2 regions of the Pseudoalteromonas aquimarina genome follow, and region 2 is predicted to be linked to the other one. Evidence: predicted binding sites of a transcription regulator. Region 2 holds the regulator's gene; the other holds the start of a gene.

Region 1 (16,192 bases), on a different contig from region 2:
TCACGAATAACTTCCATTAAACGCTCAGGTGTTGAAAGGATATAAAGTAGCTCAGCAATAAGCTCTAATAGCTCTTTATATTCATTTAAGATTTTCTCGTGTTCTAAACCAGTTAGTTTATGTAAACGTAGGTCTAAAATTGCATTTGCTTGCGCTTCTGATAAATAGTATTGGCCATCGCGAATACCCAAATCAGCAGCGAGCCATTCTGGACGAGCAACATCATCTTCACCTGCTTTTTCAAGCATGCCTTTAACGTTACCAAGCTCCCAGCTACGAGAAAGTAGTGCAACTTTTGCTTCTTCACGGGTTTGAGAACGACGAATTACTTCGATAATAGGATCGATATTCGCAAGCGCGATTGCTAAACCTTCAAGCGTATGCGCTCTGTCACGTGCTTTACGTAAGTCGAATACGGTACGACGCGTTACAACTTCACGACGGTGTGTAACAAATGCTTCAAGCATTTCTTTTAGGTTAAGTAGTTTAGGTTGGCCATTATCTAGCGCAACCATATTCATACCAAACACCGTTTGCATTTGTGTTTGTGCATAAAGGTTGTTTAGAACAACTTCGCCTACTTCACCGCGCTTAATTTCGATAACAATACGCATACCGTCTTTATCAGATTCGTCACGTAGTGCACTAATGCCTTCAATTTTCTTGTCTTTTACAAGTTCAGCAATTTTCTCAATTAAACGGGCTTTGTTAACTTGGTATGGGATTTCGTGAACAATGATTGTTTCTTTGCCCGTTTTTTCGTTAACTTGAACTTCCGCTTTGGCACGAATGTAAACTTTACCACGGCCTGTTTTGTAAGCTTGTTCAATACCTTTTTTACCGCTGATAATACCCGCAGTTGGGAAGTCAGGGCCTGGAATGTATTCAATAAGCTCATCAATTTGAATTTCTGGGTTTTCAATAACCGCTAAACAGCCGTTAATAACTTCTGATAGGTTATGCGGCGGGATGTTCGTCGCCATACCTACTGCAATACCAGAGGCACCATTTACGAGTAAGTTAGGTACGCGCGTTGGTAAAACAGCTGGAATTTTTTCCGTACCATCATAGTTATCAACGTAATCAACCGTTTCTTTTTCAAGGTCCGCTAATAATTGATGTGCCATTTTAGCCATACGTACTTCGGTATAACGCATTGCAGCGGCACTATCACCATCTACAGAACCGAAGTTACCTTGACCATCAACTAATAAATAACGAAGTGAGAACGGCTGAGCCATACGTACTATCGTATCGTAAACAGCACTATCACCATGAGGGTGGTATTTACCGATTACGTCACCTACAACACGTGCAGACTTTTTATAAGGTTTGTTCCAATCATTATTGAGTTCGTTCATTGCGAAAAGTACGCGGCGATGAACAGGCTTTAAACCATCACGTACATCAGGTAGCGCACGCCCTACAATTACACTCATAGCGTAATCGAGGTATGAATTTTTTAATTCATCTTCAATATTGATTGGAAGGATTTCATTGGCGAGATCTGTCATCCGATTTCTCTTCCTTCAATCGACTATTAATTCAGTTATTATTTTTATAACCGAAGCATGCTAACACAAAAAATCATTATTTACAGGTTGTAAGCGGTAGTCTTTTTATAAAAAATCCCTTTATAATGCCCTCAAATCACTCTGGATGCTTTTTATGACCGTTCAACAAAATGTCGATGCAAGTGAAATTGCAAAGTTTGAAGCCATGGCCGACCGATGGTGGGACCTTAATGGTGAATTTAAACCACTACATGAAATTAACCCGCTTAGATTAGATTTCATTAATTTACACAGCCAAGGTGTGTTTTCAAAAAATGTATTAGATGTCGGCTGTGGTGGCGGCATTCTAGCTGAGAGTATGGCTAAACTTGGTGGCAATGTAACCGGAATTGATATGGGTGAAGAACCGCTAAATGTTGCAAAGCTTCATGCCTTAGAAGTGGGTGTTACCCTTAATTATAAAAAGGTAACAGCTGAAGATTTTGCAGCCGAGCACCCTCAGCAATTTGATGTTGTTACCTGTATGGAAATGCTTGAACACGTACCGGATCCTGAATCGGTAATCGCTTCACTCGCAACGCTTGTAAAACCGGGTGGGCATGTATTTATGTCTACGCTTAATAAAACACTCAAAGGGTATTTATTCGCAATTGTAGGCGCGGAACATTTACTTAAAATCGTCCCTAAGGGTACTCATGATCACGACAAGTTTATCAAGCCAGCAACGTTAATTACTTGGGCTGAAAAGTACGGCTTAAAAGCACGTATTATGAAAGGTCTTAGTTATAACCCTCTTGGTCAAACCTATAGCTTAACCAACGATGTATCAGTCAATTACATGATCCATTTCGAAAAGTTGGCTTAAATAAATATGTATCAAGCAGTCCTTTTTGATCTTGATGGCACCTTAATCGATAGTGCGGATGATTTAGGTGCTGCTTTAAATTACGTATTAGCTAAACATAATAAAAATATAGTCAGTGCTGATTGTTATCGTAGCCAAGCATCTAATGGCACCATTGCCCTTCTTAAGCTTGGTTTTGGAGAGCAATGGCATCGTTTATCTAAAAATAAACAAGAGACGCTTAAACAAATGTTTCTTGAATTTTATAAACAACACCTTTGGCACAAAAGCCGTTTTTATGACGGTATAAAGGAATTAATTGCACACCTTGATAGACAACAAATACCTTGGTCTATCGTCACTAATAAGCCAGCACATTTAACTGAACCATTAGTGGCACAAATTCCTGAGTTTAATCTATGCCAAAATATTGTGTCTGGCGATACACTTGAAAAAGCAAAGCCGCATGCTGATCCTTTATTGCATAGTTGTCGTTTAATGAATGTTGAACCACACCAATGTATTTATATTGGTGATGATGAACGGGATATAATCGCTGCCAATTCTGCTGGTATGAAATCAGTCGCAGCGCTTTGGGGTTACCTCAATGGCAATGCTGTTTCTAGCTGGCAATTTGACCTATCTTTCAAGACCCCTTGGTTATTGCTTAACCATATATCTAGTTGCTCTGATAAAAAATAACCACTATATATTGTGGTTATTTTGTTGATGGACCCAAAAACAATATCTTGTAAATTTGCAACAAATAAATTTTAAATATTTTTTTTTATCGTCATTTTTTCGTTGTTTTTTTACATAGACTAAACATACTTTGCTTAACACGTTAGTGGATGCTAACACGCAAGTTAGTAAAAATTTGATCACTAATTTTCTCGCTTTTTTAGGCCTTGAAAAATGATCAAGACCCCTCTATCTTGTGATCATCTGTGAAGGCGACACCATATCTAGTAGCTGAGCACAAAAAGCTCACATTGATGATTTCGCCTGAGCCGTGCGCTAAATAATAGGACAAAAGTCCAACTAAACAATTTCGACATAATAAAAATTATTTGCTCGTTTGAAGGAATTTGCAGGCATAACTATGAACCAAGAGCTTTCAGTCAGTAAACGTGACGGTCGCAAGGAACCGCTTGACCTAGACAAAATTCACCGCGTTATTGCATGGGCAGCAGAAGGCCTAAATAACGTTTCTGTTTCACAAGTAGAATTAAAATCACATATCCAGTTCTATGATGGTATTCGTACTGAAGATATTCATGAGACGATCATCAAAGCAGCTGCAGATCTTATTTCTAAAGAAACACCAGACTATCAATATCTCGCTGCACGTTTAGCGATTTTCCATTTGAGAAAGAAAGCTTATGGTCGCTTTGAGCCACCGACGCTTTATGATCATATGGTTAAGATGGTCGAAATGAATAAATACGATCCACATTTACTTGCTGATTATAGCCAACAAGAAATCGACGAACTTGATGCGTATATCGACCATGGTCGTGATTTAACGTTTAGTTATGCCGCTGTAAAACAATTGGAAGGTAAATACTTGGTGCAAAACCGAGTATCTGGCGAAATTTATGAAAGCGCACAGTTTCTCTATATTCTAGTTGCAGCGTGTTTATTCTCGAAATACCCGAAATCAACACGTCTGGAGTATGTTAAGCGTTTTTATGATGCGACATCGACGTTTAAAATTTCATTACCAACACCGATTATGGCTGGTGTGCGTACGCCTACCCGTCAATTCAGTTCATGTGTACTAATTGAATGTGACGACAGCCTTGATTCAATCAATGCTACTTCATCTTCAATTGTTAAGTATGTCAGTCAACGTGCAGGTATTGGTATTAATGCAGGTCGAATTCGCGCGCTAGGTAGCCCAATTAGAAATGGTGAAGCATTCCACACAGGGTGTATTCCGTTTTACAAGCACTTCCAAACAGCGGTAAAAAGCTGTTCTCAAGGTGGTGTGCGTGGTGGTGCTGCAACCCTATTCTACCCACTTTGGCATTTAGAAGTAGAAAACCTTCTTGTACTTAAAAATAACCGTGGTGTTGATGATAACCGTGTTCGTCATTTAGATTATGGTGTGCAATTTAACAAAGTAATGTATTCACGTTTAATTAAAGACGATTACATTACCCTATTCAGCCCATCTGATGTGCCTGGCCTATACGACGCTTTCTTTGAAGATCAAGAAGAGTTTGAACGTCTGTATCTACAATATGAACAAGACCAGTCAATTCGTAAAAAACGCATTAAAGCGATTGAGCTGTTCTCTATGTTTGCACAAGAGCGTGCTAGCACAGGCCGTATTTATCTACAAAACGTAGACCACACAAATACACACAGCCCGTTTGATTCAAAAGTAGCGCCAATTCGCCAGTCTAACCTGTGTTTAGAGATTGCGCTTCCGACTAAGCCATTAAAACACGTGATGGACGAAGAAGGTGAAATCGCTCTTTGTACGCTTTCTGCGTTCAACTTAGGTGCAATTAAAACACTTGATGAATTAGACGAATTAGCTGAACTAGCTGTACGTGCACTTGATAACTTACTTGATTATCAAGATTATCCAGTTCCTGCTGCATACAATGCAACTATGGGTCGTCGTACATTAGGTATTGGTGTAATTAACTACGCTTATTACCTTGCGAAAAACGGTGTTAAATATTCAGATGGTTCTGCAAATGCGCTTACGCACCGTACTTTTGAAGCAATTCAATACTATTTGATGAAAGCATCAAATGAACTTGCGAAAGAAAAAGGTGCTTGTCCTAAGTTTAATGAGACAACGTATGCGCAAGGTATTATGCCAATTGATACCTACAAGAAAGATCTTGATGCAATTTGTGATGAACAATTACACCTAGATTGGGATGGTCTTCGTGAGAGCATTGTTAAGCATGGTATGCGTAACTCGACATTATCTGCGTTAATGCCGTCAGAAACTTCATCACAAATTTCTAACGCTACAAATGGTATTGAGCCACCACGTGGTCATATCAGCGTTAAAGCCAGTAAAGATGGTATTCTGAAGCAAGTTGTTCCTGAATATGAACGCCTGCAAGATGCTTACGAACTGCTTTGGGATATTCCAAGCAATGATGGTTACCTTCAATTAGTTGGTATTATGCAGAAATTTATTGACCAAACAATCTCTGCAAACACAAACTATGACCCAAGTAAGTTTGAAGGCGGTAAAGTACCAATGAAGCTACTGCTTAAAGATTTACTGACTGCATACAAACTTGGTGTTAAAACACTTTACTACCATAACACCCGTGATGGTGCATCGGATTCTCAGGATGAACTTAAGCCAGAGCCTGAAGATGATGGCTGTGCAGGCGGCGCGTGTAAAATCTAATCCACAACGGGCAAAGTTTGCACACTTTGCCCGTTAGTTTGTTTTCTCTAGAGTAAAAATAACTATGTCGTATTCTACATTTAGTCGCGAGCATAACGACCAATTAAAAGAACCTATGTTCTTTGGACAAACTGTCAATGTTTCGCGCTACGATCAACAAAAACACCCTATTTTTGAAAAGTTAATCGAAAAACAGCTTTCATTTTTCTGGCGCCCAGAAGAAGTTGATGTGAGTAAAGACCGCATTGACTTTGAAACATTACCAGAGCATGAAAAGCACATTTTCTTAAGTAACTTAAAATACCAAACATTACTTGATAGTGTGCAAGGTCGTTCGCCAAATGTGGCATTATTGCCAATCGTGTCAATTCCTGAACTTGAAACATGGATTGAAACTTGGGCATTTAGTGAAACCATTCACAGCCGTTCATACACGCACATTATTCGTAACGTTACAAAGCAACCTGAGCTTATTTTTGACGATATCGTAACTAACGATAAGATCGCAGAACGTGCAGAAGAAGTAACACGTTACTATGACGAATTAATTCGTTTAACGACTATTTACAATGAGCTTGGCGAAGGTAAACACCAAATCAATGGTGAAGAAGTTCGCGTAAACTTATTTGATCTTAAAAAGAAACTTTACCTTTGCATCATGTCAGTAAACATCTTAGAAGCGATTCGTTTCTATGTAAGTTTTGCATGTTCATTCGCGTTTGCTGAACGTGAATTAATGGAAGGTAACGCGAAAATTATCAAGCTTATTGCGCGTGATGAAGCACTTCATTTATCAGGCACACAGCACATTCTTAATATTATGCAAGAAGGTGATGATGATCCTGAAATGGCCATAGTGGCAGCACAATGTCGTGAAGAATCAATCGCAATGTTTAAGAAAGCTGCTGAACAAGAAAAAGAATGGGCTGAATACCTATTTAAAGACGGTTCAATGATTGGCTTAAACAAAGATATTCTTTGCCAGTATGTTGAGTATATTACAAATGTACGTATGGCAGCTGTTGGCTTACCAACCCTTTTTGAAACAAGTTCGAATCCAATTCCATGGATTAACGCTTGGCTTGTGTCAGATAACGTTCAAGTTGCTCCGCAAGAAGCTGAAATCAGTTCATATCTTGTTGGCCAAATTGACGCAGAAGTTGATGCATCAGACTTTGGTGATTTCGATCTTTAATGAGCAAAGTCACCATTGCTAATACTGATCAGAGTCTTGATTTTGACTCTGATCAGCCAAATCTTCTTACCTTCTTAGAAAACAATAATATTGAACCGCAATTTCACTGTCGTGAAGGGTTTTGTGGTGCATGCCGTTGCAAGCTAATTAGTGGTGATGTGGAATATCAGCAAGAACCTTTAGCCTTTGTGAGAAAGGGCGAAATATTACTTTGCTGTGCTACCCCTACTAATGATATTGAAATTGATATACCTAAGTTTTAGTTTCTATAAAACGTATTATCTTTCTTAAAATACCTGCCCTATTGTCATTTATTTGCAATTCATTACAAATATCATATGTAATGTTATAACAATTTATTTAAAACCGTACAATTTAATGTTACAGTATCACATAACATGAATTTCCCGTAGTTTTCTGAAGTATTGTTTATGAAAAAATCTCTCATTAACTTAGCTGTTGTAAGTGTAATATTTCCAATTGCGTCTCAAGCCGCTCCTATTTCTGGTCAATTAAAAGATCAACAAGGTAACCCTATCGCTGGCGTTGCTGTGCATGTTCACGGTAAAGAAAAGCAAGTTATCACAGATAATGCTGGTAATTACCGCATTGATCTTGATGCAAATAGCCAATTGCACTTTAGTAAAGATGGCTTTCTCGATAAGCGAATAGATGTTGAAAACGCCGAGCAAACTATCAATCTCGTACTTGAAAAATCATCAATCGAAGCAATTACTGTTTACGCATCAGCACTACATAAAAGCAATTTAGAAATGACTTCTCCTGTCACTGTAATTTCAGGCGATGAATTAAAAGATCAATCTTCTAATACGCTAGGTGAAACCCTAAACAAACTTCCTGGGGTTAACCAAACTTATTTTGGTCCTGTTTCATCTTCGCCCGTTATTCGTGGTTTAGATGGTCCACGCGTTCGTATCATGCAAAACGGTTTAGAAAGCAGTGATGCCTCACGTGTAGGCCCTGATCATGCCAATACCAATGAAAGTTTAAGTGCTGATCAAATCGAAGTGCTTAGAGGCCCTGCAACTTTATTATATGGTTCAGGTGCTATCGGTGGCGTTGTAAATGTAGTAGATAGCCGTATTCCGACTAGCAATTACGAATCGTTAGAGGGGGCTGTTGAGTTCAAACACGATACTGTAAACGAAGGAAATACTACTGCGTTTATTTTGAACGGTGGTGACAATGGCTTTAATTTTCATCTTGATGGTTTAAAGCGTAAAACCGAAGATACTACAGTTCCTGAATTTGAAGCGCATCATGATGAACATGAAGAAGATCATGAAGGTGAAGCACACGAAGAAGAGCACATTGATTCAATTGAAAACAGTTTTATTGATACAACTGCGTTTAATTTAGGCACAAGCTATGTAAATGAACACCTAGTAGTTGGTGTGTCTTACGGTAAATTAGAGTCTGATTACGGTATTCCTGGGCATTCACATGAAGGGCATGATCATGCTCATGACGAGGAAGAACATGATAATCATGAAGAAGAAGCTGAACATGAAGAGCACGGCGATGTATTTGCACGTTTAACACAAGACCGCTATCAAGCAAATCTAACATATAGTTTCCACGACGAGCTGATTGAGCGAATTGATTTAAAACTTGGTTACACTGATTATCGCCATGCAGAAATTGAAGGTGGTGTTGAAGGAACAGTTTTCACCAATCAATCTAAAGAGTTACGTGCAACTGCTGAGCACAACTTACTCGGTTGGCACGGCGTTATTGGTTATCACTATTATGATTCAGACTACGGTGCAGATGGCGAAGAAGCATTTACGCCAAACAGTGACACCACACAACATGCCCTATTCCTTTTAGAAGAGAAATCAATCGGTGATTTTCGTTTCGAATTAGGTGGCCGTTTTGAAACTACTGAAATTGATGCACCTGAAATTCATATGGAAGCAGGACATGATGATCACGCTCATGAAGAAGAACATCATGAAGGTGAAGAGTTTGCCTATCTAGGTGAATTCGATAGCATCAGTTTATCAGCCGGGAGTATTTGGAATTTCCAAGATGGTCATTCAATCTCACTGTCACTTGGTCATTCAGAGCGTGCACCAAGCGCAGCTGAACTACTTTCAAATGGTTTACACATTGCAACAGGGACGTATGATCTCGGTTTAGGCTATGAAATCGAAGAAGGCGAAATCCATTTTGAACCTGAGAACATAGAGCAAGAAACATCAAATAACCTTGATTTAACCTTGCGTAAATTTAACGGTGATTTTGGTTACACCATTAATGCTTTTTATAACCAGATTGATAATTTCTACTTCCAACAAGATACCGGTTTAGTAATCGATTCACACCATGATGAAATGCTTTCAATGGAAGAATACTTATCACATGGCCATGATGAAGACGAAGCAACACGTGTTTTCCATTATCAATATGCAGATGTTGATTTATACGGGATTGAATTTGATGTTCACTACCAAGTTAATAGTGACTTAATGCTTAAAGTGATGGGTGATCATATTCGTAACGATGTGAAAGACACATCTGATTATTTACCGCGCTTCCCACAAAACAAACTTGGCTTTGAAGCAGAATATGACTGGCATTCTCTGCAGTTAAATTTCTCAGCAACCCATTACTTTGAACAAAATAAACTGGGTGCACATGAAAGCCATACACAAAGCTACACCTTATTCGATATTGCAGCTAAATATAATTTAGATGTACTTAATGCTGACTCGTATATATTTGCCAAGGTGCAAAACTTAACGGATGAATTAGCATTTAGTCATACGTCATTTATCAAAGAAATTGCGCCATTACCTGGTCGTAATATCCAACTAGGTATGCGCGTTTATTTTTAAGTCGTATCATTAAAAATAAAGGGCGTAATAACGCCCTTTTTTTAATTCTTTAAACTTAATACATATTCTGCAACTGCTAACCTTGTTTCCTCTGGTAAATAATTCTGCGGTGGCATTTCAGGAAACGTTGGACGTTTTTTAAATGGTTTTGCAATATAACTTGCAAGCGCCTCTGGATTACCTTGATAAATTGATTGAATGTCTTTAATTGGCGGGCCAATTAACTGCCCTGTGTAAGCATGGCATCCAGTGCACACCCCTAAATAAGCAATCTTTCCTTGATCTTTACCTTCAATTTTACGAGCTGGTACCGGTTCATCCAAAATATAACTAATTACATCATCGGTATTGGTATAATTGCACTCGGCAAAATCATCAACGCCCACTGTGATGTACTGATGGCGATTGATAATACAGCTGTCTTTACTTCCGCCAACACGTACAATTTCGATACTGCCTGATTTAAATTCAGTTAACGCAAGCGCTTTCACTTCATCGATAGTATCGTAACCATTGTTTACCATTGTGTTATTTAAAATAGACACACGATCCGCATTTGGCTCAGATTCAGGATCAATTGTGATGTTAGCGGCGTGATGATGATCCGTAATTAAAATGCCTGCGGTTTTATTATCAGTAATCACATTATCTTCGATGATTACATCATCCGCAGCCATTACTAAAATGCCTGTGCCTGGTGGAATACCCGCAACAGTACTGCCCGGTGCACCAAAGTTTTTATGGTTATTATTGTGAACGAAGTTGTTTCGAATAATCACATCATAGGTTGTTTTAATTGGTAAGCCGGGTGTGACAAATGCCAAAATTCCACCCGTGTTGTCATACACTAAATTGTTTTCAACAATGGCATGACGGGAATTTTCAATTTCAATGCCAGCAACATTAGAAAACACATGATTATGTGCAACATGAATGTTGTCGCTCATGCCAACATAAATAGCCGCATCTTCAATACCTGAAATAATGTTGTACTCTACGATGCCGTTTTTACCTAACTGTGGGAAAATACCGTAAACACCTGTATCAACAATTAAATTATTACGAATTTCAAAGTTATTTCCGGCTTGGCCCATAATGCCATTACCTTTGTACTTGGTTATTTTCATATTTTCGACAACGATATTATTGCCAGAATATAAAATCGCATCATTAAGCTCGCCATTACCATGCATCGTCGGCCATTGCCCCTGTTTAATGACACCTAAAATGCGAATACTGTCCTTATCAATGTATACCGTTTCATTGTAAGTTCCTGGCATCACTTGAATAGTGTCGCCGGGCTGCGCCAATTTAACCGCCGCCATAATTGACTCGCCCTGATTTACAACATGTACCTCACCATTAAACTGTTGTTTTATAACCGCTGATTTTTTAGTGCTTTCAACGCCGCTGTTAGTCCCTTGGTAACTTGCACCTGTTTGGCTGTTACTAATTTTAATCGGCTGATTTTGTTGATTATAATAACTACCTGCAGCAAAGGCTGATATTAGGGCTACAGCCCACAAAAAATTACTTTTTTTCATATGTTTGTCCTATTTTTATTCTGCTAATGCGGATTCATTTGTTGTCTGAAAATGCGTTATGGGTGTTAATCCTGATGGCACACGCTTTGGAGTTTTAGGCGTTAATGTTTGATCTTCTAAGGCACCTAAAAATGCCACTATTTGATCGATTTCTTCATCGCGTAAATTCGGCTCCCAAATATGCCAATGAAGATACAAAGGCTGATCTTTTACTGCGTGACCACGACCTAAGGTGTAAAATTCAACTGCATCACGCAGCGAGCTAAAACGTCCTGAATGCATATAAGGAGCTGTTTTCGTAATATTGCGAAGTGTTGGGACTTTAAATCCGCCTTTTACCTTTGCATTGTTAAACGTTTTTTCAGCGCCTATATCAAATTCAAGGCCTTCAGGTTCATCTACACCAATTACAGCAACTTGTTGATTAGTAAAAAGTGGTGGTGTGTGGCACTCTGCACATCTTGCGACAAAAGAGCGAAAGACGTTCATACCTTGTATTTCTTCTTCAGACAAAGCGTTGTGGTCGCCATGTACATAATGGTCATAGCGAGAATTTAATGAAATTAACGAGGACTGAAATGCACTTAACGATGTAACAACCTGATCTAAACTAATATTCTCGGCTGAATTAAACGCAGTTTTAAATAACGCACGATAAGTTTGATTTGCATTTAAAGCAGCTAACAAGGAGGTTTCATCATTCGCCATTTCATGATTATCAAAAAGTGGCCCTTTGGCTTGCTCTTCTAAAGAATTTGCCCGTGCATCCCAAAAAAATCGTTTTAAAAATGCGACATTCCAAAGAGTTGGCGCACTGCGTTTCAGTAAATCACCGTTGGTACCAACACTTCTAGCGAGACCATCTGAAAAGCCTAACTGAGGTTGATGACATGAAGCGCAACTTTGCTTTTGATTTTTAGATAACAGCGGATCAAAAAATAAATAGCGGCCTAAATCAATTTGTTCTGGTGAAAAACCATCGCGATATGATGGCAATGAGGTTTGCGTGCCACCTACCCCTTGATTATTGAGTGAGTCGTAAAATTGATAAAGGCTAACAAGCTTGCAACCCTCGTTGGTTTTTTCAAAACTTGGTGGGCAATGGGAATTTAAGGTAATTGGATTTGTGTTATCTGAGTAAGCTGAAACACTTAATAATGAGATTAATAAATAAACGTAAGTTCGAATGGCTTTCATACTATTTTTCTTTTTACAAAACCTAGTTCGACTATTAAGAAAAATGCGTTAACCAGCTTATTAAAAGTTAAAAAAAAACCGAGTAATTTATAATTACTCGGTTTTTTTAACTATCACTCACTAACAAATCTAACCATATATTTCTTTTTTATACTGTGTTGGCGTTTTGCCATGGGTATCTTTAAATGCTTTATTAAACGAACTTAAGCTGCGAAAGCCATTATCCAGTGCCAAAGTTAATACCGGTGTATTTGCATGCGTTTCAGAACCCAGTAATTCAGTAATTTCACGAATACGATAGTAATTTAAATAATCATTAAAATTGCGAAAACCAAGTTCACCATTGATCAATTGCCTTAATTTGTACTCGTGAATAGAGATTCTTTTTGATAAATCACTAATAGTGAGCCCCTCTTGTTTATACAGTGCATCTTGTTCCATGGCATTAACAATACGCGTTAACAAGGGGTTATTATTTTTAGTCGGTGCCACTTTTGCTAATTCAAATGGGCTAGGATGACGAAGCCCGAATAAAACAAAGATCACTGTAAGGCTAATAAGCGCAGCTACAATGTTAAAGAATAAGGTCAGCCAAGCAAAATTCAGTTTAAGCCCTTGGCCTAATATAATGAATAAAAAGAAGTAAATACCCACAGAAAAGATTAAGGTAGTGCGAAAACTACGTCGCTGCGCAACTAAATCTATATCGATATTTTTAATGCAATAAAAAAGCCCCATGGCAATTAATGAAAGCTCTAACGCCACACCAAAGTAACTAAATATTTGCTTTAAGAGCGCGCTATCAATTACCAGTCCAACAAGTTGATTTATTGAAGGCACGAGCAAGGTAGAACACGCAATAAAATAATCAAAAGTAGTAAGTTTTGATTTATCAGCAAAAACACAAATACAGACAAGCCAAAACACTCCTGGCAGCAGGTTACCTCCGACGAAATTAATGGTATCTACAACTGGGTTTTGTATAAAACTGAACTGACCAAGCACGTAGCTGTTGCAACAAACCAGTAAAATCATAAACAGCTTTATTTGTTCTGAACGTGTACGCTGAGGCAGTAACAAAACAATGCTTACGAGAAGACAACTAAAGGTTATGGTGAGAAAAAAATCATTAAACTGTTGCACGGCCGCCCCTTACTCCTACTTCACAGCACCATGCAACAGTAAACCATACCCCACATTTTAAAAACAACATAAATTTAACATTTATTAAATTTTAGGTAACCATTACCTAAAATAGAAAAACTCCCTATCCTTCTGTTTTAAAATGTATATTTAAATTCAACACCATAAGTAATGCCGTCTTCAATAGACACAAACGGGGTATTAAGAATTTCCGTTGTAATATTGCGAATACCTGAAATATATTTTTCATCTAAGAGGTTTTTACCCCATAAGGCGATTTGCACAGCATCATTAGGATGTTGCCAAGTCACATTAAGATTGAGGTCTTGCCTGTCATTTAAGTAGTGTGGAATATTGCTATACCACTGTTGGTATCCAGGATCTGAATCTCGGTCATTTTCAGCATAAATATAATCCAAACGAATCGCTAAATTTCCATAAGGGAAATCTGGTAAATAATTAAAGCTCGTGGTGTACGCTAAGTTTGTACTACCCTTGGATTTACCCGTAATCCACTGGCTACTTGCATCAAAATAATCATCCCAATCCGATTCAGTTTCTCTAAATTCGGTGACTAATGCAGCAGTAAAACTATCGGTTACTTGCCAATTGAGGTTTATTTCAATGCCTTTAATAATCTGGTCGCCATTGATAACAACAGGGAAAGCGGTTAACTGACCCGGTGGTTTTGATTCAACCGTTGTTTGCCTATCATCAATTTCCATTTGATAAACCGCAATTTGGCTACGAAGTACAGCAAAAGCTTCACCTTTGTAACCAAACTCATAGTTTGTTGTCAGCTCTGGTTTAAATGGGTTGGCTGCTGTTGTTGGGTCAAGTGAATCATATCCTCCAGATTTATAACCTGTTGAATAACTTAAATATGTCATGTTTTTGTCATTTACACGGTACTGACCAATTAAGCGACCCGTCGTTTTGCTCCATGAATCATTGGCACTTATCTTATCAAATGAAGGGAAAATTAGGTTTTCTACACCGCTTCTTTCATCACTGAAGCTAGTCACTGGTACTTGCCAACTAAAGGCTTTTTTGTCTTTAGAATAACGAAGGCCCGCAATCACACTAAACTGATCGTTAATACGATAATCAATATCAGAGTAAATACCGTAGTTTGTGAAATCACCGGTATTTACCATCATTTCTTGCCATAATTTTCCTTGGTAACTTGGCCCCATAAATGCTGGGTTATTAACAATAGGACTATAGGCAATGCTGTCATAAATCATATCTATGGTGCCTGGTTGCATTTGCTCAGCATATGCAAGCACCTCAGGGGTCAGAGTCTCCACTCCCAGCATCATATAAATTGGGTCCAGCGCTTGGCCAACTCCTGGCACCGCGTGTAAGTAGTTAAGCACTGCGGTAAATTCTGCTGCATCCCACAAGTGGTTAAGCGGTACACCAAACATATTTCCTAGCTCGTTAGTCACCATTGTCATCACTGTGTCTGCATTTAAGTTAAGCTCAGTAGCTTGAGAAACCGTTTCTTCACTGTATGTGACACCACCGACATAACTGACATTGCCATGTTGGTAATTAAACTGGAGTTCGTTGTAAAAAATATCAGAATCTTCGTTATTTGAGGTATCAAAATGGCGAGTTGCAAGTGCTAAACCGTCCTCATCTTCACGGTTAATGGTTTGCCATTGACGCTTACTTGAAACCAGTTTTACCGACCAATCATCCGTTAATTGTGATTCAACCTTGAGTGTTAACGCATCCATATCGCGGCTTTCTTCACCGTTAAATACGTCATTTTCAAATTTACCAGCAAAAGGATCCGGATATTTTGTATATTCACTGATGCCAATTGCTTCTGGCGGCGCTTGCTTTACCTTGTCCCAGTCATAAGCTAACTGAATAGAAGTATCAGTATTCACAACATATTTAACGGCAATGCGTGCCGCTTTATGGTTCTCGTCATTGCCATCCAAACCAGATATAAACTGGTTTTCGATATTTCCATCTCGTTGATTAGAAAGCCCATTAACTCTTACAAATAGGTTATCTGTAACTGCAAAATTGGCCATACCCTCAAATCGTTTTAGGTTTAAATTACCAAGATTTGCTTTAACAAAACCAATCGTTTCCTCATCCGGACTGTTAGGGATTATATTTACAACCCCCGTCGCAGCATTTCGGCCAAATAAAGTGCCTTGCGGCCCTTTTAGCACCTCCACACGCTGAACGTCACTGAAGATAACGTTTTGAGCAGCCCTTGGCATATAGACATCATCAAAAAAACTCGCTGCTGACGGGTCGCCACCGACGCTAATATTAGGGCTTGAAACACCGCGCATGGTGACACCAGCTTGGGTGACATTGCCATCGCTAAATGAAAAACCAGGAACAAAATCATCAATATCGCTTAGCTTTAATGAGTTTGTTTTTTCAATAACATCACTACTGATCGAATCTACAGCGAGGGGTACCTGCAGAATACTTTGAGAACGTTTTTGCGCGGTTACTTCTATAATTTCCACGT
Region 2 (16,192 bases):
ACAGCGTGTGGACTTAATGGAAGTTGAGTTTACCACCGCACAAGAACTGATCGACGAGGCTATTGATCCGGAAAATACCGGAGAGTAGTAACAAAGCTTAGTGCCGAAAAGCGTCGAAAAACGTTAAAATAGCGAAAACCAGTCTCAATTTGGGACTGGTTTTTTTATAAACTGTGTTTTTTAGCTTACACATGTTAGCTAAAATTCGTATAATGGCGCGCTTAGTTATTGGAGATGTTATTTTGATATTTGCTGTTCGCTTAGTACTGCTTGCGATTTTTATCTTTTTCAGTGCGATTTTTGGTTTGCTGTTGTGTTTAGTCATGCCATTCAACCGAAACCATGTACACCGTTTTGCTTCTTGGTACGGTAGTATGCATGTACTTTTGGGTGCAAAAGTAGATATCAAAGGACTTGATAAATTAGATAAAGAAAAGTCATACGTGTTTGTCTCGAATCATCAAAATAATTATGACTTATTCACCGTAACCAATGCGGTACCAGAGAATACCGTAAGCATTGGCAAAAAAAGCATTCGTTTTATTCCGTTTTTTGGCCAGCTTTACTGGCTCTCGGGAAATATTTTAATTGACCGTAATAACAAATCTAAAGCCAAAGGCACGATTGATAAAGCGGCATCAAAAATCAAAAACGATAAAATTTCAGTCTGGTTATTTCCTGAAGGCACACGCAGTTATGGCCGAGGACTATTGCCGTTTAAAACGGGCGCGTTTCATACTGCAATGCAAGCTGAAGTGGAAGTGGTTCCGGTGTGTATGAGCACCACAACAGGCCGTATTAAATTAAATCGTTGGTCAAATCCAACTATTTATGTTGAGTTGCTTGATCCAATCTCATTAGATAAGGATGTATCAGCAAGAGAGCATGCGAAACGAATCCATGCTATGATGCAAAATAAGATTGAACAGCTAGATGCTAAAGTAGAGAGCGATTGTGGAAAACTGGCGCGAAATTAGTGAAGATATTGTTGAGTCATTATTAGAAGATGGCTCAAATCCAGACAAATTATATGAAGTAGAACACCACTTTGTATGTGAAGATTTTGATAAGTTAGAAGAAGCTGCGCTTGCTGCTTTTAAACTTGGCTTTGATGTTGAAGACCCAGCTGAACTTGAATTAGAAGATGGCAGCAAAATTTGGGGCTTTGACGTTGTTGTAGAGTGCGAACTTGATGCAGAACTTATTCTTGAAGATGTTGATAAACTTATCGACCTCGCTGCAAAAGCGGGTGTGGAATACGATGGCTGGGGCACTTACTTTCAAGAGTAAGTACTGAAATCATCAATCGAATACAAAAAATAGCGCCTTATGGCGCTATTTTTATTGGCTGTCATCTTGTGAGAGATTGAACGGGGAGAACAATAGAATCGGCACTAAAATAAGCGTATGAATGGATAACCAAGCAAGTGTACCCTCATAAACGCCCAGTGCTGTTACCGCTGTAAATAACGCAAGCGCCGAAGATACCACCGCTAATAACCAATAAAGGCCGATGGGGCTATTACTATCAAGTCGCATACTTTCAGCACACTGGTTACTTTTGCAATAACACGACATTGCGATGACTACCGTCACAAATGAAAAAGCAATCAATAAAACTTCCATGGTTATTTCCTGCAAAGGCTTTATGGAAGTAAGAGTATATTGCTTAGATTTTCAAGTCAATAAAAATGATAACTATTATCAATTAAATTTAACCTAGGATAATGTGAGGTATAAATCGGGAGGTATCTTGGGTGATTGGCGAGCTATCTTCGCGAATAGTTAAGCCGCAACTTTGATGATTCACCAGCCAACTGCCGATTAAGGTATGATTGCCATCAAAAACAGGTAGTGGCGCAAGTGCTTGCACAATATAGCCTTCTTCACCGTAGCAACCCTCACTGTGCACTCGACCTTTGGTTGGATGATGCCAAGTGATGTTAGCACCTTCACGGCCAAAAATCGGTTTTTGCACATAACCATTATCTAAACCATCACCGATATTATTTGCAAAATAGGCAGGTAACAAGTTGGGATGATTAGGAAACATTTGCCACAGTAGCGGCAGCAAGGCTTTGTTCGACAGAATTGCTTTCCACTCAGGCTCAATAAAGCGGGTATGGGTCGTTATTATGTGTTTGGCAAACGCGTCCTTAAACAAGTCTTCCCAAGGGTAGAGCTTAAATAAGTGATTGATTGGCGTATCTTCGGGATCAAGTAATTGCCCTTTATGATCAACCCCAATTTCTTCAATTGGAAAGCGTGCTGTTGCAATGCCTGCCTGATATGCGCAATCTTGAAGATAGCTGACAGTGCCTTTATCTTCGAGCGACCCCTCTGAATAGCAAAAACTCAGCTGATGCTTTAAATTGAGTTCGCTAAAGCGGTTAATTAAACGTTCTTGAATGCTGTTAAATTGATCAGCCTGACGGGGAAGTACAGCTCGGTCAACTTGTTGCTCTAACCACATCCATTGGAAAAACGCAGCTTCGTAAATTGAAGTTGGCGTGTCGGCATTATATTCCAATAGTTTTGCAGGGCCCTTACCATGGTAAGAAAAATCCATGCGGCCATATAGGCTTGGTTCTTTTTGTTGCCAGCTGCGCTTTATCAATGACCAAAAGTCTTCAGGAATGGCAAATTGTGTTAACCAATACTCATCGTTAATTACCTTTTCGACGGCTTGTAAGCACATTTGCTCAAGTTCATTGGTTGGATCTTCAATATCGTTTTCGATTTGCGCTAGGGTAAACTGATAATAAGCAGATTCATCCCAGTAAACTTCGCCATCAATCGTCGAAAATTCAAAGCCAAAGTATTCGGCCTGCTGTTTAAGATCAGGCCGAATAGGTGCATTACGGCGAAACATTAACCGCCATAGCTCCGTGAAGAAGCGCGGCTACCGAATCCTCCGCGAGAACGCGACACCGATTTAGGTTTCGAAGTAAATTTTACTTTCGACTTTTTAACCATAACTGTGCCACGGTTGTTAATCGAGCCAATCAGTTGGTTATTGCTATTGCGGAAGTTAAAAAAGTCATCTTTTGAGCGATACAGCGGCTTACTGCCACCATAAGAACTACCGCCAAAGTAGGCATATTTTTTACGCTTTTTCTTTTTCGCGTAATCCAGTGCTTCATCAACTGCTTCAGCGACAAGGCCAATCATAAAACCAGCCATAATAGGTCGCCAAATACTGTTGTTATCACGCTCGCATTGGTCAAAGCCAAAATCACTTTCACAGTTAGATTCGGATGTGTATTTAGGTGCTTCAACAAGATGATTAGCAAGGGCTTCTTGATATTGTACTTCACACTCTAAGCGTTCAACACCCCATTGTTCGCAGTCATCAACATCTTTGAATAACAGCGCGGATTCATCGCTTTCGCCACAGCCGGTCAATCCAAAACCAGCACCGAGCATTAGTGTGAGTTTGAGTTTACTAGTTCGCTTCATGGTGCCTCCTAGTAAGTCATACAGGCGGCATTTAAAATTCCAGTTGCAAGTGAAGCAACGGCTAAAAAGATACCAGCGCTGATTTCATCGTTATTAATGCGCTCAGTAATTTTAGGCATATAAATTTTAACAGCAAAAAAGGTGATTAGTTGCATTACGCAGGCAATAACACCCCAAATCGAGAAATCAATAATTGATACAGAGTTTATAGCGGCACTGGCAACAGGTAGGGTAAAACCTAAAAACGCACCGGCAAAGGCAACTGCAGCTGTGCGGTTATTTTGCTTCATTAAGGTCCATTCACAGTGTGGGGTAACCAGTGTGTAGATAAAAATAAAGCCAAGAATTAATACATAACCAAGGGCAAAATAAAGCAAAAACGGAACAAAGCCCGCAAGTGAATCCATAATCATTATTGTTATACTCCAAAAAACAAATAGCAGTATGCGAGGATTAAGTTAATGTTTTACGCATACTGAGGCAGGTTAGTCTTGTAGCACAGATAAATGTTCAAGCTCGCGATAAAGCTCTTCTTCATCTCCCATGTTCAATTCGATAAGGCGTTTTAAGTGGGTCACACTGTCGATTTCAATTTGTTCACAGCGTAATCCCAATTGTGTGTTTTCAACATGCGCAAGTGAAACCATCATTTCAATAATAATATCGCTGTTTGATAACTGAAACGATAGCGTTGCACTTTTAGCAAGATCACACGCCGTAGGCCAGTTTTCAGGTTTTTTAATCAGTGCACCTTTTAGTGAAAGGTCCAAAAGCTCAGCACTGTACTCAACACCTTGAAAAGTTAAGGTGGCAGGGGTGCGATAAATAATACGGGTGAACTGTCGTCTTTCTTGCATTAGGTACGCTCCTTATCGTCATCACTAAAGCATAGCTGATTAACAAAAAATATTAAATATTTTCATGCTGATATGTTTAAATAGCGGGCGCCAATTATGGAATTAAAATTTACAGGGAAAAATCATGTCAGAACAAGTGACAGAATGCATTGAAAAACAAAAGATTGACCACGGTGAATTGAAAAAAACCGGCTTTTGGTTAAACCAAGTATTTATGATTGTATCGACCATTGTTGGGGTGTTTTTGGCCGCGCAAAGCGGTTTAGAACAAGCGCTAAAATTCGATACGCTAAGTAAAATGGAAGACAACTATTATCTTCGCATGTCGTTATACGATGAATTAAATGATGCGGTGATTGAATTAGAAGCCTACGCACAAATACTCGCTAAAAGCCCACCTAAAAACGTGATTCTTGAGCAGCGCCCAATGCTAGACAAATATGTTTGGCAAACAATGAAATATAACCCAACAACGCTAGAAACACCGAGCGAAATTTTATCGGAAGTGCGCCGTTTTTACGGCAAAGCCGATCGGACGATAGATCAGGTGGGTCGTTGGGCGATTGGTTCAAAACATGCTTCAAAATTATTATTAGAACAAACGGAATATTTTAAAAATGGCCCGTTGCTCACATTAAAAGCAAGTGCCGATGACCTTAAACGATTACTTGCAAAAGAAGATATACAAATTGGCGTATTAAAAGGAGAGTAATGAGCCATGACCAAACGTTGTCCTAAATGTATTAATGTGGCGTTAGAAGTGACACATTATTGCGGTGAAGAAATCGATGTGTGTCGTCAATGTGGTGGATTATGGTTTGAGAAAAACCAAGTTAACCGCATGATTGAAGAGATTAATGATGGCCCGATTGGTGAATGTTATAGCCATCATTTTGGTGAGCTACTTGGTAAAACAGAGTTAAATTGCCCTGATTGTGGCGAGCACTTAGAAGCGGTGCATCTATTAAAAGATTATGAAACCGAGCTTGATGTTTGCCGCAAATGTGATGGCAGTTGGATTGATAAAGACGAGCTAACTTCGGTAGAAAATAGTCCAGAACTGCGTAGCGCGTTAGATGAACTGAATAAAAAGGTGTCTTGGAAAACCTATTTGTTTCAGTTTTTAACGCAAATGCCAGTGGAATATAACTTAAAAACGAAATCAAAACCTTGGGTTAACTGGTCGTTAATCGCCCTTAATATCATCATTTTTTGTGCTTATTTCTTTAATATCGAAAGCTTTAATTTTGTTATTGAAACGTTTGCACTTACCCCTAAAGATGTGATGAATGGTCAAGAAGTATGGACATTATTGACCTGTGTGTTTTTGCATGGCTCGGTAATGCATTTGGTAGGGAATATGTATTTTCTCTATATCATTGGTGACAATTTAGAAGATGCGTTAGGCCATAAAAAGTACCTTGCTTATTACCTTATATGTGGCTTAGGCGCTTCGTTATTTAGTTTGCTTTTATCACAAAATCCAAATATTCCATCGGTTGGTGCAAGTGGTGCAATCGCTGGTTTATTCGGTATGTATTTAATGTGGTTTAGACACGCTAGCCTGACCTTTATGTTTATTATTTATCAGAAAAAGCTTAGCGCGGTTTGGTTCTTTGCGATTTGGATTGCGATAAATATTTTTGGTCTAGTTGCGCTACAAGACGGTGTTGATTATGGCGCACACATTGGTGGATTTGTTGTGGGCTTAATTATCGGTTATTTCTTAAAAGAGAAAGTACTTGCTGACAATCCGCTGATTAAACTACTTAATCAGCCTGAAGCAGTATTAAAACGTTAGCATTAAACGGATTAAAAAAGCCCGCAAATGTGCGGGCTTTTTTTGTATTGCGTGAAAACCTATTAACCGATTTTCTTGTACTTAATACGTTTAGGTTGCGCAGCTTCTGCACCAAGCGTTTTCTTAAGCCATGCTTCGTATTCGGTGTAGTTACCTTCGAAGAAGTTAACTTGACCTTCATCACGGTAATCAAGAATATGCGTAGCAATACGGTCAAGGAACCAACGGTCGTGCGAGATACACATTACACAGCCTGGGAATTCTAAAATCGCATTCTCAAGGGCACGTAGTGTTTCAACATCGAGGTCATTGGTAGGCTCATCGAGTAAGATCATGTTACCGCCAGCTTTTAGAAGCTTAGCTAAGTGAAGACGGTTACGCTCACCACCTGATAAGTCTTTAACGTATTTCTGTTGGTCATTGCCTTTGAAATTAAAGCGCGATACATAAGCACGGCTGGCAATTTCAAAGTTACCAATTTTCAGTACATCTTGGCCTTCAGAAAGTTCTTGGAATACCGTTTTTGAGCCGTCTAAATCGTCACGGAACTGATCAACCGTTGCAAGCTGAACCGTTTCACCAAGTTCAAAGTTACCTGCATCTGGCGTTTCTTGACCGCTAAGCATACGGAATAAAGTTGATTTACCTGCACCGTTAGCACCGATAATACCAACGATAGCGCCTTTTGGTACTGAGAAGCTTAAATCATCAATCAGCACACGATCACCGTAGCCTTTTTTGATGTTACTTACTTCAAGTACTTTATCACCTAGGCGAGGACCTGGTGGAATAAATAACTCGTTAGTTTCGTTACGTTTTTGATAATCAGACTGCTGTAGCTCTGAGAATTGTGCCATACGCGCTTTTGATTTAGCCTGACGGCCTTTCGGATTTGAACGAACCCACTCAAGCTCTTGCGCAATTGATTTCTGACGTGCTTTTTCCGCTTTTTCTTCTTGCTTCAAACGCGCATCTTTTTGTTCAAGCCATGATGAGTAGTTGCCTTCCCAAGGAATACCTTCACCGCGGTCTAGCTCTAAAATCCAACCAGCTACGTTATCTAGGAAATAACGGTCGTGGGTAATCGCTACAACAGTGCCTTCGTAATCGTGTAAGAAACGCTCTAACCATGCTACTGATTCAGCATCTAAGTGGTTAGTAGGTTCGTCGAGTAATAGCATGTCTGGCTTTTCAAGTAATAAACGACAAATTGCCACACGGCGACGCTCACCACCTGAAAGTACTTTAATAGGTGTGTCCCACTCAGGTAAACGAAGTGCATCAGCAGCACGCTCTAGTGCGTTATCCAGATTGTGACCATCGTGCGCTTGAATAATTGCTTCAAGTTCACCTTGCTCTTTTGCTAGCGCATCAAAATCAGCACCGTCCATTGCGTATTCAGCGTAAACTTCGTCTAAACGCGCAAGGGCGTTTTTAACTTCAGAAACGGCTTCTTCAACTGTTTCGCGAACAGTTTTGTTTTCGTCTAATACTGGTTCCTGCGGCAGGTAACCAATTTTTGTATCAGGGAACGCGCGCGCTTCACCTTCAAATTCAGTGTCAACGCCCGCCATAATACGAAGCAAGGTAGATTTACCTGCACCGTTTAAACCAAGCACACCAATTTTTGCGCCAGGGAAAAATGAAAGCGAGATATCTTTTAAAATAGTACGCTTTGGCGGCACTACTTTACTTACACGGTGCATCGTGTAGATAAACTTATCCGGTAAAGGCATGAATAATCCTATAGTGATTCTAGTAATTTAATTGCTGCATATTGTAGTGCGATAAATGGGGTCATTCAATGTCGTGATGTATTTAAAATGACATTCTATTAAGTTAAGGTAAGGTATTAAAAAAATTATAGAAATTGCTTAACTATGTTGGCTGCTCGCAAAATCCCTGTTTTTATATTGGTTTCTTCACTGATTTTAAGCTTGCCCGTGTTTGCTGAAGCGAAACCTAAAGTTGGTTTAGTGCTTGGCGGTGGTGGTGCTAAAGGGGGCGCACATATCGGTGTTTTGCGCGTGCTCGAATCTAATAATGTAAAAGTTGATTATATTGCGGGCACCAGCATTGGTGCTTATGTTGCAGGTATGTATGCCCTCGGTTATTCAGCAGATGAAATTGAAGCATTTATGCTGAATGAAGATTGGGATCAAGGTTACTCTGATGATATTCCAAGGCAAATTTTGCGCTATCGCGATAAAGAACTGCGAGATAAATATAATTTAAAGCTTAATCTTGGTATTCAAAATGGCGCCATAACCGCATCTACAGGACTTTTGGTTGGTCAAAGTATGAGTCGTTTACTACGCAACTCAACGCGCACTGTACATTTGTTTGACGATTTTGACCAACTTGCCATTCCATACCGTGCTATCGCTACTGATCTTTCGACCAGTGAAGCAGTGGTGATTTCATCTGGCAGCATTGCCGAAGCGATGCAGGCATCTGCGTCTGTACCTGGTGCAGTTCAGCCTACTGAAATTGATGGTCGTTTATTAGTGGATGGCGGTATTGCCAATAATTTGCCAATTGATGTTGTAAAAGCAATGGGCGCTGACATTATTATTGCCGTTGATATCGGTGCAGCACTTGCCAGTTCAAATGAGTTTACCTCAACGGTTGAAGTGCTTGGCCAGCTTTCAACTATTTTAACTAACGCATCGACCCAATGGCAAAAACGTTTACTGAGCGATAAAGATATTTATATTCGTCCAGACATTGATGATTTAAGTACTACAGATTGGGCGGATTTAGCTGAATCGTTAAATCGTGGTGTTAAAGCCGCAGAAAATGCGGTGCACCGGTTTAAGGCGCTATCAGTTTCAGACAGTGAATTTCAAGCTTATGTTTTAGATAAACAAGAGCGCAGTAAGCAATGGTTTAACCCAATTAACAACCCAGTATTAGCGATTTCCCTAGATAATCACTCTAACGTGCATAACAAGCTAATTTTAAAACACTTTTCAATTAAACCTGGTGATACGCCTTCTGAACACGATGTACAGCAAGCTGTTGGTCGAGTATATGCGCTCAATGAGTTTGAACGTGTTGAGACCGAGTTTAAGGATACCGAGCAAGGGCGAGTGTTAGTATTAAAAACCGTGGGTAAATCTTGGGGGCCAAATTACTTAGATTTTGGTGCCAATTATCAAAGTGATGTGACTGTTAATTCAGTGCTTTCAATTGATATGGCATATACCCGCACTGGAATTAATGAGCTGGGTGGTTTATGGCGAAATGAGGTTTCACTTGGCTTTGAAGAGTATTTTGCCACAGAGTTTTATCAACCATTAAATGCCGAGGATGATTATTATGCTCGCGCCCGTATCGCATTTATTCAAGACCGCTATAAATTACAAACTGTAAGCCAAGCTTACTTTGACTTAGAAAAAAATCACCTTCGCGCCAACTTAGCGGCAGGATATAACCTCAATAATTTTTGGCGCTTTGAAGTGGGAACATTGCGCGATGTTGGAGAGCTCGAACAAAAATCGATTGTTAATGATAAATTCCCTTATGATCAAACGGGGGTATTCTCGACCTTGATGTATGACAGTTTAGACAGCATTAGTTTTCCGACCCAAGGCAATCGATTTCGAGTTTATTATGGTCGTTTTAATGAAGCTTATGATGACAGGTTAGACCCAGCAAGCAGTCGTTACAGCTCAAAATACAAAATTGACTGGCGCGGTGCATTTTCAATAAAACACCACGCACTGGTCGGGACTATGTCATTTGCGAACTATCACTCAGATGGCCTGTTTACAGTGAATACCGAAGGTCTTGGCGGATTTTTGAATTTATCGGGCTATGGCAAAAATGTTTTAAATGGTCCGAAAAAAGCCTTTGGTGCGGCAATTTACCAATATGATCTTGGCCGAGATATGCTCAATATGACCAGCATGCCACTTTACTTGGGCATTAGTGCAGAGGCAGGCAATGTGTGGAATGTAAATCAAAGCGTTGATTTATCAGAACTGATTTTTGCCAGCAGTTTATTCGTCGGTACAGATACCCGTTTTGGCCCTGCAGCCGTGGGTTTTGGTTTTAGTGATGATGGCGAGTCGAGCTTTTTTGTTTCATTAGGTAAACATTGGTAGTTTTATAATTAATTTAAATGAAACTTCTTTTTTGTATTTTAAATTTTTATGTATGGATTTAAAAATATCATTAAAAATACACTGTGAAAATTTTTCAATCCCTGTTTAAATAACTTCACATAGACAAAGTAGGCAAGGGCGCTTTTTAAGCGTACAATACGCCCTTTATCCCACAACCATCTTCTATTTAGGAGTAACCATGTTAGAACGTAGCATGAATATCTCGGATTTTGATCCAGAACTATTTGGCGCAATGGAAAAAGAAAAGCAGCGTCAAGAAGAGCACATCGAACTTATCGCGTCTGAAAACTACTGTAGCCCGCGTGTACTTGAAGCACAAGGTTCTCAGTTAACTAACAAATACGCGGAAGGTTACCCTTACAAGCGTTACTACGGTGGTTGTGAGCACGTTGATGTTGTTGAGCAATTAGCAATTGATCGCGCAAACGAATTATTTGGCACTGACTACGCAAACGTACAACCGCACGCAGGTTCGCAAGCTAACGCAGCTGTATTCCAAGCGTTACTTCAGCCGGGCGACACAGTTTTAGGTATGAGCCTTGCACACGGCGGTCACCTAACTCACGGTTCACACGTAAACTTCTCAGGTAAAACGTACAACGCAGTTCAGTACGGCCTAAATGAAGAAACAGGCGAAATCGACTACGCACAAGTTGAAGCGCTAGCACTAGAGCACAAACCAAAAATGATCATCGGTGGTTTCTCAGCATACTCAGGTATTGTTGATTGGGCTAAGTTCCGTGAAATCGCTGACAAAGTAGGTGCTTACCTACTAGTTGATATGGCACACGTTGCAGGCCTTGTTGCTGCTGGCGTTTACCCAAGCCCAGTACCATTTGCACACGTTGTTACTACAACTACGCACAAAACATTAGCGGGTCCTCGTGGTGGTCTAATCGTGTCTAACTGTGGCGACGAAGAGATTTACAAAAAGTTAAACTCTGCGGTATTCCCAGGTGGCCAAGGTGGTCCTCTATGTCACGTTATCGCTGCTAAAGCGGTTGCATTTAAAGAAGCACTAGAGCCTGAGTTCAAAGCATACCAAACACAAGTTGTTAAGAACGCACAAGCTATGGTAGAAGTATTCAAAGCACGCGGCTACGACGTTGTTTCTGGTAAAACAGACAACCACCTATTCTTACTTGATCTAATCAACAAAGATATCACAGGTAAAGATGCTGACGCAGCGCTAGGTAATGCATACATTACAGTTAACAAAAACTCAGTACCTAACGACCCACGTTCTCCGTTTGTAACATCAGGTCTACGTATTGGTTCACCTGCTATCACGCGTCGTGGCTTTAAAGAAGCAGAAGCGAAAGAGTTAACAGGTTGGATCTGTGATGTTCTAGACAACATCGAAGATACTAAAGTACAAGACGAAGTTCGTGAGAAAGTTAAAGCAATTTGTGCGAAACACCCTGTTTACGCATAATGTTTTCTCATAGTTAACATGTTATGATAAGGCCGCTTTTTTGCGGCCTTTTTTATTTCGGGAATTGTTTATGCATTGTCCATTTTGTACAGCTAATGACACTAAGGTAATAGACTCGCGTTTAGTGGGTGGTGGTCATCAGGTGCGTCGTCGTCGCGAATGCAATGAATGTCACGAACGTTTTACTACTTTTGAAGGCGCGGAACTGGTGATGCCCCATGTAATTAAGCAAGATGGCAGCCGCGAGCCCTTTAATGAAGACAAACTTCGCAATGGTTTACGCCGTGCACTCGAAAAACGCCCTGTTAGCACCGAACAAGTAGAAGAAGTGGTGCATCAAATAAAATCACAACTGCGTGCGACGGGCGAACGTGAAGTCGCCAGTAAAACGGTTGGCGAGTTTATTATGGAAGCGCTGAAAAAACTCGATAAAGTGGCCTATGTGCGCTTTGCTTCCGTATATCGCTCATTTGAAGATATTAAAGAATTTGGCGAAGAAATCGCGCGTTTGGGTGAATAATTAGATGTTAGATAGTCGTTTTTCTGAACGTGACCATTTTTTTATGTCACGTGCTATCGAACTTGCCAAACGTGGTCGTTTCACCACAACACCTAACCCGAATGTGGGATGTGTGATTGTAAAAGATGACCAGATTATTGGAGAAGGTTTCCATATTCAAGCGGGTGGCCCTCATGCTGAGGTGCATGCGCTTAAAATGGCAGGTGACAATGCCAAAGGCGCAACCGCGTATGTTACGCTTGAGCCGTGTTCACACTATGGTCGCACGCCGCCATGTGCTGAAGGCCTAATTAATGCGGGTGTTAGCCGCGTAGTTGCTGCTATGGTTGATCCAAACCCAGAAGTCGCAGGTCGTGGTTTAAAAATACTCGAAGATGCCGGAATCGAAACCGATTTTGGCTTACTAAACGATGAAGCAGAAGCACTCAATTTAGGCTTTTTAAAACGCATGCGTGCTAACTTGCCGTATGTGCGCTGTAAGCTTGCAGCCAGCCTAGATGGCAAAACTGCTTTGCATAATGGCGAAAGTAAGTGGATTACCTCCAGTGAATCGCGCCGTGTTGTACAAGCATTACGCGCCGAAAGCTGTGCAGTGCTGTCGGGCGCCGATACTGTGATCATCGATAACGCGAAATTAAATGTGCGCTTTGATGAACTTGATGAGCATGATGCAAAACACAGTCCTCGCCAGCCAATACGCGTGATTATTGATTCGCAAAATCGTTTAACACCCGACCTCGCGTTATTTCAGCAACAATCTAAAATAATTATTGCACGTACAACACTTGATAATTCACACACTTGGCCGCATTTTGTTGAACAAGTTGTGGTGAAAGATAACAATAGCAAAGTTGATTTACCCGCATTAATGGCAATGCTAGCTGAGCGTAGTATTAACTTAGTGTTGCTAGAAGCAGGTGCGACACTGGCAGGCAAAATGTTTGAAGCGAATTTAGTGGATGAGCTTGTGCTATTTATGGCGCCTAAATTAATGGGTCATACCAGCAAAAGTTTAATTAATTTGCCTGCGTTTGACGCCATGTCTCAAGTTCCTGAACTTGAAATTAAAACCCTTAAACATGTAGGGCAGGATATTTGCCTGCATGCATTGGTAAAAAGAAATTAATATGTTTACAGGCATTATAGAAGCAACGGGTACTGTTGCTGCAATTGAAATGATTGCAGGTGATATGCGCGTTACTATTAACTCAGGCAAACTGGATTTAGGCGACGTTAAATTAGGTGATAGCATCGCAACTAACGGCGTATGTTTAACCGTGATTGCATTAACCGGGCAAGGTTATGTTGCTGATGTGTCAAAAGAAACCCTATCTCTCACCAACTTTGAAAGCTACCAAGTTGGACAAACGGTTAACCTTGAAAAAGCCTTAATGCCGCAGTCGCGTTTGGGCGGGCATTTAGTTTCGGGTCACATTGATGGTATTGCAACCGTCACCCGTATTGAACCTAATGCACGTGCTACTGAGTACTGGCTGAGTGCACCTTCACATCTAGTCAAATACATCCCGTATAAAGGTTCTGTATGTATTGATGGGATTAGCCTTACTGTAAACGAAATAAACAGCAATGAATTTAAGCTAACTATTGTGCCTCACACTGCAGGCGAAACCACTATTCGTGGCTTTAAAGTAGGTAGCAAAGTGAATTTAGAAGTGGATCAACTTGCTCGTTATTTAGAGCAATTACTGATGCCACAACAAGAATCAAAACCGACAAGCACTCTCACTCATGAGCTTCTAGCGCAAGCTGGCTTTATGAATCGATAACCAGTCGCAAGCAAAGGTAACAAAATGAGCTTACACACTGCAGCAGAAATTATTGAAGATATCCGCCAAGGTAAAATGGTCATTCTGATGGATGACGAAGACCGTGAAAATGAAGGCGATTTAATTATGGCATCTGAGCACATTAGTGCCGATGCAATTAACTTTATGGCGACTCACGGCCGTGGTTTGATTTGTTTAACGCTTACACAAGAGCGTTGTCAGCAGCTTAATTTACCGCTGATGGTAAGCAATAATGGTGCACAGTTTTCGACTAATTTTACGATGTCGATTGAAGCGGCAAAAGGTGTAACAACGGGTATTTCAGCAGCAGATCGCGCACGCACAGTGCAAGCGGCTGTGGCAAAAGGTGCAGTGCCTGAAGATATTGTACAGCCGGGTCATATTTTCCCAATTATGGCGCAGCCAGGTGGTGTTTTAACCCGTGCAGGACACACTGAAGCGGGTTGTGATTTAGCGCGATTAGCAGGTTGTGAGCCATCGTCAGTAATTGTCGAAATTCTAAATCCAGATGGCACCATGGCGCGTCGTCCAGACTTAGAAGTATTTGCTAAAGAGCACGGTTTAAAAATGGGCACCATTGCTGATTTAATTGAGTACCGCAACTTAAATGAAGCCACTATTGAACGTGTTGCTGAATGTAAGCTACCTACAGAGCACGGTGAGTTTGATTTAATCACCTACAAAGACACTATTGACGGTGAGCTTCACTATGCGATGAAAAAGGGTGACGTTAAAGAGAACGATGCAACCTTAGTACGTGTTCACTTACAAAGTACGTTTAATGATATCTTGCTTTCAGATCGCGCATCTGATCGCAGCTGGACGCTTTCAGGCGCGATGAAGTACATTGCCGAAAATGAAGGCGTGTTAGTTATTTTAGCAAGACACGAAAATCCAGAAGATTTAGAAGCGTTATTTAAAGCGTTTGAAGCGCAAGACAAAGGTGAAAGCCCAAGTGTGCGTAAGTTCCAAGGCACCTCGCGTACTGTAGGTGTTGGTTCACAAATTTTGGCTGATTTAGGCATTCATAAAATGCGCTTAATGAGCATGCCGAAAAAGTATCATGCAATTTCAGGTTTTGGTCTTGAAGTTGTTGAATACGTTGAGCCGAAATAAGCTTAAAAATAAGCCTAAAAAAATTTAATTTAGTATGATAAAATCCGCGCCTTTGCGATTGCGCGATAAATGAATTAGCCAAAGAGAAGGGCATAAAATGAAAGTGATTGAAGGTAAATTAAACGCTCAAGGGAAAAAGTTTGCTATCGTTATTTCTCGCTTTAACGATTTCATTGGTAAAAGCTTACTTGATGGTGCAGTTGATACCTTAAAGCGTATTGGTAACGTAAACGATGACGATATTACCGTTGTTTATGTACCGGGTGCTGTAGAGCTTCCTTTAGCAGCAAAGCGCATCGCAGCAAAGAAAGAATTCGATGCAATCATTTCACTTGGTGTGATTATCCGCGGTGGTACACCGCACTTTGACTTAGTTGCTAACGAGTCAAATAAAGGCCTAGCAAGTGTATCGCTAGACTATGATATTCCTGTAGCGTTTGGTGTTTTAACAACTGAAAACATCGAACAAGCGATTGAGCGTGCAGGCACCAAAATGGGCAACAAAGGCGGCGAAGCTGCACTTGGCGCACTTGAAATGGTTAACCTGTTAGAACAAATTTAAGGGTACTTAATGAAACCAGCAGCTAGACGTAAAGCCCGTAAACTGGCGTTACAAGCAATTTATTCATGGCAAGTAAGCGGTAATCCGGTTGCAGATATCGAACAACAAATGCTTGTTGAAAACGATGTAAGCAAAATTGACGTTGATTACTTTAAAGACTTAGCGCGTGGTGTTGCGGTAAATCATAAGGCGCTAGATGAGGCTGTTACGCCGCATTTAGATCGTCCTTTTGACGACATCGATTTAATCGAAAAAGCGATTTTGCGTCTATCTTGTTATGAACTTAAGTTCCGTGAAGACGTACCTTACAAAGTTGCTATCAACGAAGGTATTGAGCTGGCAAAATTATTTGCCGCTGAAGATAGCCATAAGTTTGTTAATGGGGTGCTAGACAAGACCCAAAATCAGCTTAGAAAAAAATAATTGGAGAGCCGGCTTTAGGCCGGCTTTTTTGTGCATGCAAGAATTTGAATTAATCTCTCACTTTTTCAAAGGGCGCGGTGT

What was found. Region 2 encodes NrdR, which represses ribonucleotide reductase genes. Its sites were predicted from a motif close to AAACACNANATNTNGTGTTT; they were not measured.
Region 1: nrdA (class 1a ribonucleoside-diphosphate reductase subunit alpha) is a predicted target of NrdR. The motif match lies at 3,313-3,332, and genes of this name have one in related genera.

Annotation. Positions count from the first base shown of each region.
Region 1 is NZ_JBMMUG010000001.1:624,471-640,662, forward strand. Features, by position in the region: gene gyrA (DNA gyrase subunit A) at 1-1,514, opposite strand, end outside; gene ubiG (bifunctional 2-polyprenyl-6-hydroxyphenol methylase/3-demethylubiquinol 3-O-methyltransferase UbiG) at 1,669-2,379, shown strand; gene AAEU29_RS02885 (HAD family hydrolase) at 2,386-3,060, shown strand; gene nrdA (class 1a ribonucleoside-diphosphate reductase subunit alpha) at 3,461-5,746, shown strand; gene nrdB (class Ia ribonucleoside-diphosphate reductase subunit beta) at 5,811-6,941, shown strand; gene yfaE (class I ribonucleotide reductase maintenance protein YfaE) at 6,941-7,204, shown strand; gene AAEU29_RS02905 (TonB-dependent receptor) at 7,373-9,802, shown strand; gene AAEU29_RS02910 (parallel beta-helix domain-containing protein) at 9,844-11,346, opposite strand; gene AAEU29_RS02915 (cytochrome-c peroxidase) at 11,362-12,543, opposite strand; gene AAEU29_RS02920 (helix-turn-helix domain-containing protein) at 12,673-13,686, opposite strand; gene AAEU29_RS02925 (TonB-dependent receptor) at 13,824-16,192, opposite strand, start outside.
Region 2 is NZ_JBMMUG010000006.1:33,436-49,627, reverse strand. Features, by position in the region: gene parC (DNA topoisomerase IV subunit A) at 1-88, shown strand, start outside; gene AAEU29_RS15405 (1-acylglycerol-3-phosphate O-acyltransferase) at 243-977, shown strand; gene rraB (ribonuclease E inhibitor RraB) at 955-1,290, shown strand; gene AAEU29_RS15395 (hypothetical protein) at 1,342-1,626, opposite strand; gene AAEU29_RS15390 (glutathionylspermidine synthase family protein) at 1,715-2,872, opposite strand; gene AAEU29_RS15385 (DUF1190 domain-containing protein) at 2,872-3,459, opposite strand; gene AAEU29_RS15380 (DUF350 domain-containing protein) at 3,468-3,866, opposite strand; gene AAEU29_RS15375 (PilZ domain-containing protein) at 3,945-4,316, opposite strand; gene AAEU29_RS15370 (hypothetical protein) at 4,441-5,028, shown strand; gene AAEU29_RS15365 (rhomboid family intramembrane serine protease) at 5,035-6,117, shown strand; gene ettA (energy-dependent translational throttle protein EttA) at 6,180-7,853, opposite strand; gene AAEU29_RS15355 (patatin-like phospholipase family protein) at 7,998-10,226, shown strand; gene glyA (serine hydroxymethyltransferase) at 10,426-11,682, shown strand; gene nrdR (transcriptional regulator NrdR) at 11,753-12,202, shown strand; gene ribD (bifunctional diaminohydroxyphosphoribosylaminopyrimidine deaminase/5-amino-6-(5-phosphoribosylamino)uracil reductase RibD) at 12,207-13,328, shown strand; gene AAEU29_RS15335 (riboflavin synthase) at 13,330-13,989, shown strand; gene ribBA (bifunctional 3,4-dihydroxy-2-butanone-4-phosphate synthase/GTP cyclohydrolase II) at 14,014-15,126, shown strand; gene ribH (6,7-dimethyl-8-ribityllumazine synthase) at 15,224-15,688, shown strand; gene nusB (transcription antitermination factor NusB) at 15,698-16,111, shown strand; gene thiL (thiamine-phosphate kinase) at 16,146-16,192, shown strand, end outside.